Regions from separate parts of the Isoalcanivorax pacificus W11-5 genome, predicted to be linked through region 3. Evidence: predicted binding sites of a transcription regulator. Region 3 holds the regulator's gene; each other region holds the start of a gene.

What was found. Region 3 encodes PhoB, which activates phosphate uptake and scavenging genes when phosphate is short. Its sites were predicted from a motif close to TGTCATANNNNTGTCANA; they were not measured.
Region 1: a site for PhoB is predicted at 1,821-1,838, ahead of S7S_RS10120 (glycerophosphodiester phosphodiesterase). Genes of this name have one in related genera too.
Region 2: a site for PhoB is predicted at 1,467-1,484, ahead of S7S_RS08825 (prolipoprotein diacylglyceryl transferase family protein). Genes of this name have one in related genera too.
Region 4: a site for PhoB is predicted at 1,873-1,890, ahead of S7S_RS07525 (ATP-NAD kinase family protein). Genes of this name have one in related genera too.

The regions. Positions count from the first base shown of each region.
Region 1 is NZ_CP004387.1:2,230,097-2,234,289, reverse strand. It holds gene S7S_RS10125 (patatin-like phospholipase family protein) at 1-1,006, shown strand, start outside; gene S7S_RS10120 (glycerophosphodiester phosphodiesterase) at 1,016-1,798, opposite strand; gene S7S_RS10115 (LysR family transcriptional regulator) at 2,929-3,819, opposite strand.
Region 2 is NZ_CP004387.1:1,962,492-1,966,684, reverse strand. It holds gene S7S_RS08835 (GMC oxidoreductase) at 1-346, opposite strand, end outside; gene S7S_RS08830 (ketopantoate reductase family protein) at 530-1,438, shown strand; gene S7S_RS08825 (prolipoprotein diacylglyceryl transferase family protein) at 1,558-2,682, shown strand; gene nirD (nitrite reductase small subunit NirD) at 2,694-3,059, opposite strand; gene S7S_RS08815 (alginate export family protein) at 3,187-4,193, opposite strand, start outside.
Region 3 is NZ_CP004387.1:3,954,237-3,958,429, forward strand. It holds gene rd (rubredoxin) at 65-229, opposite strand; gene S7S_RS17800 (chorismate--pyruvate lyase family protein) at 465-1,043, shown strand; gene ubiA (4-hydroxybenzoate octaprenyltransferase) at 1,099-1,977, shown strand; gene phoB (phosphate regulon transcriptional regulator PhoB) at 2,174-2,878, shown strand; gene phoR (phosphate regulon sensor histidine kinase PhoR) at 2,972-4,193, shown strand, end outside.
Region 4 is NZ_CP004387.1:1,667,562-1,671,754, forward strand. It holds gene S7S_RS07510 (hypothetical protein) at 1-141, opposite strand, end outside; gene S7S_RS07515 (4-phosphoerythronate dehydrogenase) at 423-1,604, shown strand; gene S7S_RS07520 (PA1571 family protein) at 1,573-1,758, opposite strand; gene S7S_RS07525 (ATP-NAD kinase family protein) at 1,964-3,103, shown strand; gene htpX (protease HtpX) at 3,154-4,047, opposite strand.

The DNA of each region.
Region 1 (4,193 bases), 1.7 Mb from region 3:
CATCAATGCTGCGGCGCTGGCGGTGCATGCCAGCAACTTCCGCATGGCGGTGCGTGGCCTGGAGCGGGTCTGGAGCAATCTGACCGCCGAGCAGGTCTACCGCACGGAAGTCTGGTCCTTCGTCAAATCATTATTGCGCTGGGCGTTGCCGGCTTATCTGACTGGCGCCACACCGGTGAACAGCGCGTTGCTGGACAGCCGGCCGCTGGAGCGGCTGTTGTCGCTGGTGATCAATTTCCAGCGCATTGAGCAATCCATCCGGCGCGGTGAACTGGACGCGCTGTCGATCACTGCGTCGTCCTACGCCAACGGTGAGTCGGTCGCTTTCTTCCAGGGGCGGGATGACCTGGAGGAATGGACGCGCGCACGTCGCAAAGGCAAGCGTACCCGGATTGCCTTACCGCACCTGCTGGCGTCCTCGGCGATCCCGATCCTGTTTCCCGCACAAAAAGTCGAGGACCACTATTACGGTGACGGCGCCGTGCGGCAACTGGCGCCGATCAGCCCGGCGCTGCACCTCGGGGCAACCCGGGTGCTGGTGATCGGTGTATCCGGCAATACCTCGGCCGGGCACCAGCGCCAGTTACAGGCCTATCCTTCGATGGCGCAGGTGCTGGGCCATGTACTCAACAGTGTGTTCGTGGACACGCTGGAAGGGGATGTGGAGCGGCTTGAGCGCATCAACGGTACTGTGGCGGCGATTCCGGAAGCCGTGCGCCAGCGCGAAGGCATCGGGCTGAAGCAGGTGGAGGTGCTGAAAATCTATCCGTCGGAGCCGATTGACGAGATCGCCGCTGCGCACCTGCACGAACTGCCGCGCGCGCTGCGCTTCATGCTGCGTGGGTCCGGCGGCACCCGGTCGCCGGGCGCAGCGGCGGTCAGTTACCTGCTGTTCCAGCCAGGATTCTGCCGGCGGCTGATCGAGCTGGGTTACCGCGATGCCACGGCCCGCGAGGCCGAGATTCGTGCCTTTCTGGCGCTGTCAAAGCAGGAACAACAGGCCTGATCCGGCGGTTCATTGCCGGGCGCGCCGGGCTTCGCGGCTGCTGAAATGGGCCATGAAACTGGTCGGGAAATCCGTGATGATGCTGTCCACGCCCAGTGAGGCCAGGCGTTCCGCTTCGTTCAGATCGTTCACCGTCCACACCGAGACATGCAGGCCGCGCCGGCGCGCACGCTCCATCAGCCGGGGGGTGACCAGGCTGTAGTGGGCGATCAGCCAGCGGCAACCCAGCGCCGCAGTGCGCCGGGTCGGTTGCAGGTAGCGGTACTCGCACACGTAGCCGCGCATCACGTCTGGCGCCTGGGTGCCCATCATGCGCAAAAAGCCGGTGTCACTGGACGTGACCACGACCCGGTCATGCATGCCCCGCTCGTGGATCAGCCGCCGCAGATTGTGGGCCAGGCGATTCTGATAGCGTCGGTCATCCCCACCTTTTACTTCGAACTGGAAACCCATCCAGTCCGGGCAATGGTCCACCACCTCGGCCAGCGTCGGGATGCCCACAGGGCTATGCCAGCCCGGCGTGTTGCGGCGCGCGTCCAGCAGGCCCAGCTCCGACTGGGTAAACTGCCGTGCCTTGCCGGAGTGCCAGGTGGTGCGGTCCACATGGGAATCATGCAGCACGATCAACTGACCGTCAGCAGACATGCGTACATCAAGTTCGATGGCCTTGACGCCGGCCTCGACGGCCAGCAGGAAGCCGGCCAGGGTGTTTTCAGGGGCCTCACCGCGAGCGCCGCGGTGGCCGACCATGGCCGGGACAGCAGAGGTAACAGAGGGCATAGGGATCGTCATCAGGGACAGTGTCAGGCGCTACTATGACGAGGGTGTGACATTCCGTCCAGAGGGCGCGTGGCGGCGTTACAAGCTACAAGCTACGAGAAGAAGAGAGTTGGGGCGGGTGTTTCAGGGAGAGGAGGTGGCCTTTTCGCCAGACGGCGCATTTTCCTGCTCCCAAAAAAAAGCCCGCCGGGGGGCGGGTCTGATGCAATGTAACATCAAATATCAGGAAAAGAGCAGCTTAGGCAGAAGTTGCAAAGCTATTCGGTGAAAACAGCCACCGGATGCCAGCCTTTAGGTCGCTTTGTATTGGACCGGTCGACAATGGCCATTTTGTAAATGCTATTTATTCTCAAATAATTCATCGTGTTCTTGTGCGTTGCTGCTGAATGCTTCTGTTATGTTGCCATTGTTCGCCATGTACCAGCGATGTTATCGGTAACGCATCAGGGCATTCACATTCATATTCAGAGCGCACTTTCATGAAGACATCATGGGGATGAATTTGCCGGAACAGGGTTCCGCATCCTGGATGTGCTTCTAATATGGCGCACCATTTTATCTGGCTATTTATCTCGCCATTTATCGCGCTATCCGGCTTTTTCCCGCTTTTTTGCCTTCACAGGCAAGTCGGGCGGGCTGCCTCTTGATCATCTCCGGGCCATTCTTCAGGCATGGTTTCCGATGTTGTGTGCTAGCGTCACCGGACGTTCCGCGATTGTTGTAGCGCAGTAAACCATACCGCAAATTTGTTTTGGCTTGTCATGTCCCGTGAACAAGTGCGCGCTAGATTAGCCAATCAGTGAACACATGAAAACAGAAATTCAAGAAAAGCTGTCTTTCGTCTCATGCCAAAAGATTAGCGTTTCATTGAATAAAAGCAATGGGCAACCGATGAAATAAAACGGGAGAAATTGTTTCATTTTGCCAGGTTGAGAACGAGGTCCCTGTTGCCGGATGAAAACAGATGCGCCGTTTTTGTTTTCCATTAATGTGTCATTCGCCGATGGCACATTAGCCAATAACAGCTCATGATGCGATGGGTGAGCCTGCAGGGAGGCCGGCGAAGGGTGGCAGATACACAGAAGGTCGGGCGGGGCCCGGAGGAAAGAGCGGCCTGTGTTGCGTGGCAGCGGCCACGCCACTCAGGCCTGATGAATACGTTCTTCGATGAACTTGACGAAGTTGCGGGTCTTGGCCGGGAGATTTTTGCGGCTGCCGTAGATGATGTAGAAATCCATGTTGGGTACGGTATAGCCCTCGAGCAACGTCACCAGCTTGCCGGTGCGCAGTTCGTTCTTGACGTCCCATTCGCTCTTGATGGCAATGCCGTAGCCGGACAGGACCCAGTTGCGCAGCGTCTCGCTGTTGTCCGTGATCAGGCTGCCCGTGACGCGCACCATTTCCCGGTGGTTCGGGCCGCACAGTGGCCAGAGATCACGAAACGAGCCATAGGAATCCAGGATCAGACACTCGTGCTTTTTCAGGTCGGACGGCTTGCGGATCGGCGAGCGGCCTTCCAGGTACTCTGGGGACGCGCAGACAAAGCAACGATTCTTCAGCAGCCGCTTGGCGATCATGGTGGAATCCGAGGGCTGGCCAATGGCGATGGCCACATCAAAGCCTTCACGGATGAAATCGATCTGCTTGTCGCCGAGATAGAGCTGCACCACCAGCTCAGGATTGTTGCGCGAAAATTCGGCGATCAGGGAAGCGATACGGCTTTTGCCCAGGCCAACGGTGGAGGCGACCTTCAATGTGCCTTTGGCGTTGTCACCGGCGCGCGAGACGGAGGAGGTGGCTTCTTCAAGATCGTCCAGAATCACCAGCAGCTTGTGATAGAGGATCTTGCCTTCTTCGGTCAGGCTCATCGCACGCGAACTGCGATTGAGCAGCCGTACCCCGATCTCTTCTTCGAGGCGGGCCAGGCGCTTGCTGATCGATGCCGGCGACAGTCCCAGGCGACGTCCCGCGCCGGAGATCGTGCCCGCTTTGACCACGCCCACAAATATGCTCAGGTCTGTAATTGAGTTCATGCGACCATGACCCTTATTTTGAAATGTAGCTTTTATTTATTCTGTGTTTTCAATTGTTCACTGACTCACCTGTTTTTACGCTGAACCGGACTGCACGTCCGTTATTCTGTTTTGACATCAGGTTCAGGGATGCGAGGTGAACACGCTGTTACCTTGAGTAATTATATAAACAGGCATTCATCAACTGTATAGCGGTACAGGTACTGCCGTCACGGACCGGCTGTCAGTAATACCCGTCCGTGGCAGTCTTGCCAAGGCAGGCAGACTGCCATCGGACCATGGCATATTGCCATTACATCTTGTTTTTGCACAGATATTTTTGGCGTATCTGGAACGTAAAAGGGGCCGCTGAGTATGTGTGAAACCGTTTTCAA
Region 2 (4,193 bases), 2.0 Mb from region 3:
GGGGACGCAGCACTGCGTGCGAGATCGCCGCCGGCCAGCCCTGCTGGAAACGCTCCGGCGGCGCCTCGACACTGATATTGGCATAGATCAAAGATCCGCCACCGACCGCCGCCCCCACCGCCACGCTCATATCGCCGAAATAGCGGAAATCAATCCAGCCGTTCTGCTTTTCCGGTTCGTCTTCATCCCACAGCCAGTGCCGGCCACTGACACTGGGATAATCCGACGGTGCCCAGCGTCGTCCGCGCTCCAGCACCACCACCTTCGCCCCCTTCTCGGCCAGCCGCAGCGCCATCACGGCACCGCCAAAACCGCTGCCGATCACCAGCGTATCCACCCGTTCCATGCTGTCTTCCTTCCCCTGACGACGTGCACAGTTTACGCACGCCTGTTTACGGCTTATCCGCCAACCCCACCCTGAAAGCACCACTCGGCAGAGAATGCTGGCGCTGTCACAAAAGCTACAACACTATACCGGGAAAAATAATAACCCGGGGGCGTCCCGCACCGGCCATCGAGAACGCATGCTATGCGGCCACGTCATATCCTGATTGCCGGCCAGGGCGCCACCGCCACCGTGTTCGCCACCCATTTGCAACGGGCCGGCGTGCAGCCAGTGCTGCTGCGCCGTCCCGGCAGCCCGCCACATGCACACGCCCTGCACCGCCTGCGCCGGCGTCACGCGCCAGAGAGCGTGACAGTGCACCTGCCCAGCGTGACCCACCTGAAAGAACTGCCCCGGCGCCCGGACCAGTTCTGGCTTTGCCTGCCCTCGCAGGCATTGCTGGATGGCTGGCTCGGCGAACAGCTGCAGGCGCTGGGCAACGCCACCCAGGTAGTGAGCTGGACCCCGGACGTGCGTGATCGCACGCGCCTGCGCCAGTACTACGCAGGCCCGATTCTGCAGGGCATGGTGACCTTTTCTGCATTCCGTACGCCACAGCCCTTTACCGACCTGCCCGCCGGCACCGCCTGGTACCTGCCGGCCACCGGCGCGGTGGTGCAGCGTTGTCCGGCCGGGCGCGACCTGGCCCGGCTGTTGCGCGCCGGTGGCCTGCCGGCACTGACCAGCCGCGACCTGCCCTGGCTCGCCGCGCGTGTGAACGCCTTGCTGACTCCATCGGCGGCGGCGCTGGAGCACTGCGACTGGTCGTTGCAGGCGCTGCGGCGATCCGCACAACTTGGTCTGGCGGCACGCGGTGCCGATGAAGCCCTGCGTATCAGTGCGCATTATCTGGATCACGGCGTTGGCCGCCCGCTGCCCCGTGGCCTGTTGCTGCATGCGCTGACCCGGCTGCTGCCGGTGTTCAGCCCGATGCCGCTGGCGCCGTTTCTCGCCCAGCATTTTCGCAAACTGGCGCCACAGACACGACTGATGCTGGATTCATGGATCGAACTCGGTCATCGCCATGCCCAGCCGTGCCAGGCGCTACAGTAACTACGCCAGCAACTGCCCGGCTGACGCCTGTCATAAACACTTCACCGGCCTGTCACCAAAGCGACGGCGGCAGCGGCGACGCTCTGCGCAGCATCACACGGCTTTGACGGAGGTGACTCATGACGCAGACCGCACTGGCCGATCTGTTCCTGCTCTGTATCGGCGCCGCATTCGCCCTGCTTTACCAATGGCTGTTTCGCATCCTGCCCCGCGCGCGCTGGCAGTTTATCGCGGTGCTGCCGCTGGGCCGCGACGCGCAGGGCCACTGGCGTGGCCGCAACCTGACCTTTTACGGTTTCTTTACCGCCTGTGCCGGCGCCATCGCGGTGGCGACCTTCATCCTGCTGACCTCGGCGGTGGGCGCCGACCTCGGCCTGACCCTGTTGCTCACCGTGGTGGTGCTCGCGCTGTGCCTGCCGGCCGCAAAGCTGATCGCCGTGGTGGTGGAAAAAAACCGCCACGGTTTCACCGTCGGTGGCGCCAGCTTCGTCGGCATCATCGTGGCGCCGATCCTGCTCTGGTGGCTGGATACACGCGCCCAGGCATGGTTTGGCACCTCGTTGCCGGTGTTGCCGATGCTGGCCGCCATGGCCATTGCCTACGTGATCGGCGAAGGCGTCGGGCGGCTGGCCTGCATCAGTTTCGGTTGCTGTTACGGCAAGGCGGTGGATGAAAGCCCTGCCACACTGCGCGCACTGGCACAGCGCTACGCCCAGGTGTTTGAAGGGGAAACCAAGAAAATCGCCTTTGCCGGCGGCATGGAAGGCCGTGCCGTGATCCCGATCCAGGCGATCACCTGCTCGCTGTACACCCTGCTCGCCATTGCCTGCGCAATACTGTTTTTCCATCAGCAGTTTGAACTGGCGTTCGGCATTGCGCTGGTGGGCAGCCAGCTCTGGCGGCTGTATTCGGAAACACTCCGCGCCGATTATCGCGGCGGCAGCAAACAGATCTCTGCCTACCAGGTGATGGCCCTGATTGCCTGTGGCTGGGGCATCGGCATTACCCTCGCGCTGCCGATGCATACCGGCATGGCTGCAGACCTCGGCGCTGGACTCGCCGGCCTGTGGCATCCCGGCGTGCTGATCGCGCTGCAGGGTATCTGGGCGGTGATGTTCGTGTTCAGCGGCAGCAGCACCATCACCACCAGCACGCTGCGCTTTGGCCTGGCACCGGACTGGCGCTGCCAGGCCGGCTGTGAGCATCCGCCGGCCTCGCAGCCGCTGGCGCCACCGCGCTATTGAGCCACCGGCTATCAGGCTGCGCGGGCGTGCCGCGACACCAGCAGCCGCCCGTCGCGGACGGTGACCGGCCAGGTTGATAACGCCTGCGTCATGTCCTCCAGGCAGATGCCGGTGCGCAGGCAGAAATGCCGGTCGCTGCCCGGCACCGCCACCACCAGCTTGCCGCGAATTTCGCCAACGCGACCTTGCCAGAGCACATTGCGCTGGGAAAACGGGTCACGGTTGCTGACCGCAAAAAAGCCATCCACGGTGTGAAAGACCGCCACCGGCTGGCCGTTCACCTGCACGGCAATACCGCCATCGAGCACGATATCGGTCACGCTACAGATGTCCTGCCAGCCACTGATCACATCGGACGTCATGTCGTTGTCGCGCATCCCTGTCCTCCCGTCAGTTTTCCTGCGGCCGTCATTGGCCAGCATGACCTGAAGCACTGCAAATGCTGCGCCACATTCAGCGACGGCTGCCGACGAATTTACAAAGCCATGACGCCGTACGCAGCGATCAGAAATTCAGCGTGGCCTGCAGCCATAATTTGCGCGTATCGACGGAAAATTCACGCGCCTGGTAGTCAGCCGCCTTCACCAGCAGATGCAGCCAGTCACGCGCCTGCCAGCCGGCGGACAGATTCCACTCGCGGCCATACGCCGCGTCGCCCGTGGCCGCCTCAAAGCGGTGCGCGCCGAGCGTCCACTGCACCGCCCCGGTGGGCACTGCAACGCGCACATACTGATCCACCAGGCCCGCCGGTGGCGTCGTCAGGAACACATCGGTGAAGCCCTGAAACGCGTGCAAGGTCGCCAGCGGGGTCTGCAACGCCACACCGGCATCCCGGTCGGCGCCCAGCCGCTCCTGGCCAAGCGTCAACAGATAGCCGCGCCAGCCGGCACCCGCTTCCAGCAGCAGGTAATCGGCGCGGTAGCGTTGCGGGTTGTCGTCGTGATCGCGCTGGCGCGCCGCCTCCGCTGTCAGCGGAAAACGCCAGTCGCCCGACACCGGGGAGGCCTGCGCCCGCAGGCCGGCGGTCAGGCTCGACAGCGCCGGTGCATTGTCGAAGGCCAGCGCATAACCATAGCCGACCAGCGTCACCGGCCCGGCCAGCAGGCGCGCATTCAGCAGATGGCTGTTGCTGTCGAGTACGGCAGGTGGCGCGCCCTCTTCCGGGCCGAACACGCGCCGGATGTGCCCCAGCCAGGCGTAGTGCCAGGTGAGTGCCGCCGGCATCCGGTAACGCAGGCTCACCGCATCGAATGTCTGTTCGTTCTGGCGCCAGCCCACCGCGCCGACAAAGCGCTGGTTATCCAGTTGCAGCCGCTGCCGCCCGAGCGTCAGCGCCAGCTGTTCATCCGGTTGCCAATGCAACGCAAACTGGTTGAGATCAGCGCCCTTCGGATCAGCCACCGTCGGGAAGGTACTCTGGCCGTTGCGGGTGCTGTTGAAACGGTCATCGAACAGCCAGGCAACCTGATCGAACTCCGCCTGCAAGCGCCAGCCTGCCCATTCGCCGGAGC
Region 3 (4,193 bases):
GTGTCCGGCGGCATTGATCAGGGCAGGCGGTCCGGGGCGCGTCGCGCCCCGCAGGTGGGATGGATCAGATTTCCACCATTTCGAAATCATCTTTGGAAACGCCGCAATCCGGGCAAACCCAATCATCCGGTACGTCGTCCCAGGCGGTGCCCGGCGCAATGCCTTCGTCCGGCAGGCCCTCGGCTTCGTCATAAATGAAGCCGCACACTACGCATTCCCACTTTCTCATGATCTTTCCTCACGCTTATCCGGGGCTAAGTCACCGGCCGGCGAAGGCAGCCGGGTGACCCGCGAAGGCGCCTAAACTAGCGGCGCCCATATGAAAAATCAATGACATCGGGGCCACAATGCCATTCGCCTCTGGCAACATATGACCCACCCTGATGCGCCGCCGGTTTCTTGCCAAGACCGGGACCCTGGCGCATAGTGCGCGCGGCATCCTCCAGCCGGCCGGAGCCTCTTCCGTGAAGCAGCCGTTTTACCCCAGTCCCATCCTGCCTGCACAGTGCCACTGGCAACCCCTTGGACGCCAGCCCCTGCCCCCGGTGATCGGTGACTGGATCGCCGACAGCGGCTCCCTGACCCGCCGCCTGCGCCAGCATGGCCGCTTCGCCGTGCAGCCGCTGCGCCAACTGATTACCCGGCCCACCGCCACCGAACTGCGCCTGGCCGGCCAGCGCCCGCGCCAGCATGCGCTACTGCGTGAAGTGTTGCTGACGCTCGATGGCGAACCGGTGGTCTTTGCGCGCAGCATGCTGCCACTGCGCTCGCTGCGCGGCGCCAACCGGGTGCTCGGTCATATGGCCCGCCGCTCACTGGGCCTGGAGCTGTTCAAGCCGCCGCAGGCCACGCGGCGCGCCGTCTGGGTCACCTGCCTCGATGGCGCCCGCCTGCCGGTGCCCGGCCTACACGGTCCGGTCTGGGGGCGCGAGTCGCTGTTCGAGAAACGTGGCCAGCCCTGTCTGGTGGCGGAATTCTTCCTGCCGGCGCTGTGGGCACGGCCAGACGTCGCCGGTGGCATGCCCTCCCATCACCGGCGCTGAAGCCCGTGTCCATCGGCGCTATGATGACGCCTTTCACGGACAAGGCAGACCGCTGATGCTTGCTGCGATACAGACCCGCTACCCCGCTCTCTGGCCCTGGATTCAGCTGATGCGCCTGGATCGCCCGATCGGCGCCTTGCTGCTGCTCTGGCCCACGCTCTGGGCGGTCTGGGTGGCCGGCGACGGCACGCCGAGCCTGACCGTGATCCTGGTGTTTATTGCCGGCGTCTGGGTGATGCGCGCCGCCGGCTGTGTGATCAACGACTTTGCCGACCGTGATTTCGACGGCAGCGTGGCCCGCACCCGCGAGCGGCCACTGGCCACCGGCGCCCTGAGCGCGAAACAGGCGCTGCTGCTGTTCGCCGGCCTGCTGGTGCTGGCGCTGTTGCTGTTGATCCCGCTGAACCGCTTCACCTTCTATCTTTCTTTTGGCGGCGCCGGGCTGGCGATCCTGTACCCCTTCATGAAGCGCTTCACCTTCCTGCCGCAACTGTTTCTCGGCGCCGCCTTTGGCTGGGCCATCCCGATGGCGTTTGCGGCCGAGACGGGCAGCCTGCCGGCGGCGGCCTGGCTGATCTTCACCGCCAAGGTGGTGTGGACCGTGGCCTACGACACCCAGTACGCCATGTGCGACCGCGAGGACGACCTCAAGATCGGCATCAAGAGCACCGCCATTCTGTTCGGTGACGCCGACCGGCTGATCATCGGTGTGCTGCAGGCCCTGACACTGTGGCCACTGTGGCTGCTCGGCCGCGGCCTGGATTTCGGCTGGCCCTGGCACCTGGGGCTGGCCGTCGCCGCTGTGCTGTTCGTCTACCAGCAGTGGCTGATCCGTGACCGCGAACCGGCGGCCTGCTTCCGCGCCTTCCTCAATAACCAGTGGGTGGGCCTGGCTATCTTCGCGGGCCTGTGGCTGCAATACCTGCTGCGCTGAATCACCGTGACCGGCCGACAGAAATGTAAAAATTTTTACACTGCGGCCGCTCATATCTCCCAAACCACGCCATTTGCGGGGTTTCACGCTGGCGGGGCCGTCGGCCTGCTGTTGACAGCGGTGGCGGTGTCATATTCTTGTCACTAAACGGCCATCTAATGGGCACCCTAAACCATTAGCGAAAAAACTGACCGCCATGAGCAAACACAAGATCCTGATTGTTGACGACGAGCCGGCGATCCGCGAGATGGTCGCGGTGGCGCTGGAGCTGGCCGACTTTGAAGTGCTGGAAGCGGAAAACGCCCAGCAGGCTCACGAGATCATTGTCGATGCACGCCCGGAGCTGGTGCTGCTCGACTGGATGCTGCCCTCGGTGAGCGGCATCGAACTGGCCCGCCGCCTCAAGCGCGACGAGGGCACCTCGGAAATTCCGATCATCATGCTCACCGCCAAGAGCGAAGAGGACAACAAGATCCAGGGCCTGGACGTCGGCGCGGATGACTACATCACCAAGCCGTTTTCCACCCGCGAACTGATCTCGCGCATCAAGGCCGTGCTGCGCCGCACGTCTGCCGGTGGCGCCGAGAAAGCCATCGAAGTGGAAGGCCTGTGCCTGGACCCGGTCAGCCACCGCATCACCGCCAACGGCGACCCGGTGGACATGGGCCCGACCGAATACCGCCTGCTGGAATTCTTCATGAGCCACCAGGAACGCGCCTACTCCCGCACGCAGCTGCTGGACCAGGTGTGGGGTGCCAACGTGTACGTGGAAGACCGCACCATCGACGTCCACATCCGCCGCCTGCGCAAGGCCCTGTCGCCGTATGATTTCGACCGGTTCATCCAGACCGTGCGCGGCACCGGGTACCGCTTCTCCATCAAGACCCCGCGCGTCGCCTGACGCACGCCGTGGCGGCAGGGTACACTGCGCTGACCGGATGACCTGCCTGGGTCACCGGACAACGTAGCGCGTGCCGATGGTGGAGAAACCGGCTTGAATTTTACTGCGAACACCGAACTGCGCCGTATCGCCCTGCTGCTGGTGATCGGCTTTGCGCTGTCCTGGTATCTTGGCACCCTGTGGCCGGCGGCGCTGTTGCCGATTGCCTACATCGGTTATTCCTTCGGCCAGCTGGTGCGTTTCCATCGCTGGATCATGCGTTACCCCGACGACTGGGAACCCCCGGAGGGCACCGGCGCCTGGGGCGAACTGTTCGACGCCATCTACCGCATGCTGCGCAAGGAATACGCAGCACGCGATGACCTGCAGCAATTGATCAGCCGCGCGGAAAGCTCCGTTACCGCATTGCGCGACGCGGTGGTCGTGGTCGACAAACGCGGCCGGCTGGAATACTGGAACCTGGCCGCCGAACGCCTGCTCGGTTTCCGCGCCCCGCAGGACCGCCGCCAGACGTTCACCAACCTGGTCCGCGACCCGCGCTTTGTCACCTATCTGCAGGCCGGCAATTTCGAACAGCCCATCGATCTGCCATCGCCGCTGGATGACAACGTGCAGCTGGAATACACCATCACCCGCTTCGGTGCCGGCGAATGGCTGGTGCTGGTGCGCGATGTGACACGGCTGCACAACCTGGAACAGATGCGCAAGGACTTCGTCGCCAACGTCAGCCACGAGCTGAAAACACCGCTGACCGTGCTCAAGGGCTACCTGGAAACCCTGATCGATACCATGCCGCCAGAGCAGAAACGCGTGCACCGCGCACTGCTGCAGATGAACCAGCAGAGCCAGCGCATGGAGGCCCTGATCAACGATCTGCTGCTGCTCGCGCGCCTGGAAGGCACCGAGGCCGACAAGCACAACCAGCGCGTGCAGATTGCGCCGATGCTGCGCCGCCTGCGCCAGGATGGCCAGGCCACCGACCCGGAAAAAAACCACGAGTTGCACCTGGAAGTGGACCCGAGCGCCACTGTGTTCGGCGACCCGGCAGAGCTGCAAAGTGCGTTCGGCAACCTGATCACCAACGCGGTGAAGTACACCCCGCAAAACGGTCGCATCGAAATCCGCTGGTGGGAAGATGACCGGGGCGGCCACCTGAGCGTGCATGACAACGGCGTCGGCATCGACCCGCGCCATATCCCGCGCCTGACCGAACGCTTCTACCGCCCGGACTCCAGCCGCGTCACCCAGACCGGCGGCACCGGCCTGGGCCTGGCGATCGTCAAGCACGTACTGATCCGCCACAACGCGCGGCTGG
Region 4 (4,193 bases), 1.9 Mb from region 3:
CAGCGTCAGGTCACGGTTGAGGTCGAGCACACCTTGCTTGAGAGTCTGGATACGCTGGGAAAGCCCTTCGTCCTGGGCAACGGCAACTTGCACACAACCCACCATGGCCGCGAGGACCATGAGTACGTGTCGGATTTTCATTGTTATGGCCTGAGGCTGTTTTTATGTATGTATCACTGGCCGCGAGAGACGACCTATTTCCTGATATCTGAGCCACGTCGCAGTCTCCACCCCGATTGCGTCGCGGAAGCCTCTTTGTAACTGAGAAGAAAGACTTAAATCAAGTCCGGTGGGTGCAGGCTTTTCTTCCGGTGGCGGGCGTTGCGGCCAACATCGGGGCTTGCTATCGCCGGATCATGCCGAAGCGGTGTCTTTTTTGCCGGGGGCGGTATCATGGCCGGCGCTGCCGCCGGAGGAATATTGTGACGAACGTGCCGACCATCATTGCTGATGAAAACATGCCTGCGCTGGAACTGTTCAGCGGGTTGGGCGAGGTGCGCACCGTGCCCGGCCGGCCGCTGCCGCGTGCTGCACTGACCGGGGCACAGGTGCTGCTGGTGCGCTCGGTGACGCGGGTGGACGAAGCGCTGCTGGCCGGCACGTCGGTGCGGTTTGTCGGCTCGGCCACGATTGGCACCGATCATGTGGACCTGGATTATCTGGCGCGGGCCGGCATCCGCTTTGCCCACGCGCCGGGCTGCAATGCGATGGCGGTGGCGGAATATGTGTTGCAGGCGGTACTGGCCTGGGCGCTGGACAATGGCCGCGCACTGCAGCGTTTGCGCGTCGGCCTCGTCGGGCTGGGCAATGTGGGGCGCAGTGTGGCCGGCCTGCTGGAGGCAGTGGGCTGTACGGTGGTGGCCAGCGACCCGCCGCAGGTGGAGGCCGGCGCGCAGACGGCGGTGCCGCTCGGGACACTTGAACAGGTGCTGGCCTGCGATGTGATCAGCCTGCATGTGCCATTGACCACCGCCGGCCCGCACCCGACACACCATCTGCTGGATGCCGCCCGGCTGGCAGCGCTGACCCCCGCGCAATTGCTGATCAACACCTGCCGGGGGCCAGTGATCGATAACCGGGCCCTGCTGGCGCGGCTTGAAGCCGGGCAGGGGCCGGTGACGGTGCTGGATGTGTGGGAGCAGGAGCCGCAGGTGCCGCCGGCGCTGCTGGCTGCGGTGTGGCGTGGTTCGCCGCATATCGCCGGCTACAGTGTCGAGGGCAAGGTGCGGGGGACCTGGATGTTGTACCGGGCGCTCGGCCAGTGGCTGGGTGTGGATGCCTCACGTGCGATGCCGCAACAGGCGCCCGTCCGGACGTGGGAAGCGCCGGTGGCATCCATGGCGGACCTGCTGGCGCTGTTGCGCACGGCCTACCGGCCGGAAGAGGACCACCGGCTACTGCGCGAGGCCATGGGCCTGCCGCCGGAGGGTGGGTCTCGGGAAACGTGGGTGCCGCTGACGGATGTCACGCGGGGCACGAATTTCGATCAGTTAAGAAAGACGTACCGGGTACGTCATGAAACAGCGGGTCTGCGGGTCACCGGCGCGGTGGCACCGGTGTGGCAGACCGTGCTCAGCCGGCTTGGCGTTGTTGTGTCGCAGTAGCCGGGTAGTGCCAGGCGCGCTCCAGATGCGCACAAGCCTGCTGTACCATATCTTCCGTGATCGGGATTTCGCGTCCCTGTGCATCGATCAGGGCGGCACCATTGAAATCCTTTTCCCAATCTGGTGTGGCCTGGGTGTCGGTTTTCCGGTTCATGGTTCACCTGCCTTGATGGTTGCGTGTCAAAATGATCGGCCAGGTCAGCGACCGATACAGCCTCTACGCTACCGCGTCCGCTGCCTGCCAGCCAAGGTAAGTATTGTTTCCGGATATGACTCTTTCATGAAAAAAACACTGCATTTCGTAGCTCTCTTATGCAAAAAACAGCGGCTTTGCCGGTAGCGGCCGAGGAGGCAGGGTGATGTCAGAACAGGTACCCCGGCCACTGTGCATCGGGCTGCTGGTCAACCCGCTCGCAGGTCTGGGCGGCGCTGTGGCACTCAAGGGCAGTGATGGCGCGGACACCGTGGCCGAGGCGCTGTCCCGGGGTGCCGTGCCACAGGCCGGGCCGCGTGCGGTGCGGGCGCTGGCGGCACTGCGCGACAGTGGCGTGCCGGTACGGCTGCTGACCTGGGGTGGCGAGATGGGCGAGCGCTGGGCGGCGGAGGCAGGGGTGCCGGCGCAGGTGCTGGGCCAGCCGTCCTCACCGAGCACCCCGCCGGACACCCGGGAGGCGGTCCGGACACTGGCGGCGGAGGGCATCGACGTGCTGCTGTTCGCCGGCGGGGACGGCACGGCCCGCGATGTGTACGACACGCTTGGCACCGGGCTGCCGGTGCTGGGGATCCCGGCCGGCTGCAAGATGCACTCCGGCGTCTATGCCGTGAACCCGGAGGCGGCCGGCAGCCTGCTCGGAGCGCTGGTGCGCGGCGAGCTGGTGGGGCTGACCGACGGCGAAGTGCGGGATATTGATGAGCAGGCGTTCCGCGATGGCATCGTCAGGGCACGTTACTACGGCACACTGCGGGTGCCGGACAACAGCCGTCTGCTGCAGCAGGTGAAATGCGGCGGGCGTGAAACCGAGGATATGCAGGTCACGGAACTGGCGGCCTGGATGGCCGGGCAGCTTGAACCGGATACCTGGTATCTGATGGGCTCCGGCTCCACGGTGGCCGAGGTGATGACACAACTTGGCCTGCCGAATACGCTGCTGGGCGTGGATGTGGTCAGAAACGGCGAGCGAGTGGCGGCGGATGTGACGGCGACGGAGATTCTGGCGTTGATTGGCGATGCGCCGGCACGTGCGGTGATCACCGTGATCGGCGGCCAGGGGCATCTGTTCGGGCGCGGCAACCAGCAGTTCAGCCCGGCGGTGATCCGCCGGCTCGGACGTGACCATTTCCATGTTCTTGCCACGCGACTCAAGCTGGCGTCGTTGCGGGGGCGGCCGTTACAGGTGGATACCGGCGATGCTGCGCTGGATCGGGCACTGGCCGGCTGGATGCCCGTGGTCAGCGGTTATGAGGATCAGGTGTTGTACCCGGTCGGGGCCGAGCCCTGAGCGGAGAATGAAAAGGGCGCCAGCGGCGCCCTTTCCCCTTTTCATATGCATCAACCGTGCCGCTGCTCGCGCAGCGCGGCGATACGGTCGTCCAGCGGCGGGTGCGAATGGAACAGGGATTTCAGCCCCTGGCGCAGGCCCATGTTGATGCCGAACGCGGTCAGTGATTCCGGCATCTGGTCCGGCACGCCGCTCTCCGCTTTCAGGTGTTCCAGCGCGGAGATCATGCTCTGGCGATTGGCCAGTTGCGCGCCGGCCGCGTCGGCCCGGTATTCGCGGAAGCGCGAGAACCACATGACGATGGCGGTGGCCAGGAAGCCGAGCAGGATCTGCGCGACGATGGACACGATGTAGTAGCCCGGCCCGTAGCCGCGCTCGGTCTTGAACACCACCCGGTCGACCACATGGCCGATCACCCGCGAGAAGAAGATCACGAAGGTGTTCACCACGCCCTGGACCAGTGTCAGGGTGACCATGTCGCCATTGGCGACGTGGCCGATCTCGTGCGCCAGCACGGCACGGATTTCGTCGCGGCTGAAACGCTGCAGCATGCCTTCGGACACCGCGACCAGTGAGGCATTGCGGTTCCAGCCCGTGGCAAAGGCGTTGGATTGCTGGGCCGGGAAGATACCCACCTCCGGCATGCCGATGCCGGCCTTGGTGGACAGCTCGCGTACGGTGGTCACCAGCCACTGTTCGGCCTGGGTGCGGGGCTGGTCGATGACCTGGACGCGGGCCGCACGTTTCGCCATCCACTTGGACATGAACAGGGAAATCAGCGAGCCGGCGAAGCCGAACACGGCACTGAAGATCAGCAGGGCCTGCAGATCCAGGTCGACGCCGTTCTGCGCCAGAATCGAATTCACGCCAAGCAGGCTGAGAACGACGCTGGCCACCGCCAGCACGGCGATGTTGGTGAGCAGGAACAGGGCTATGCGCATCATGTGCTGAGACTCTCCAAGATAGTCACGGGGCAGGGCGGATGGGGTCGCCACCCGCGCCGGGGAATTCTGACAGTGATTTTGTGGTCTTGTGCCCCGAATTCAAGCGGATGCGGCTTTTTTTTGTTGCCAGCGGTGACCGGTGCCGG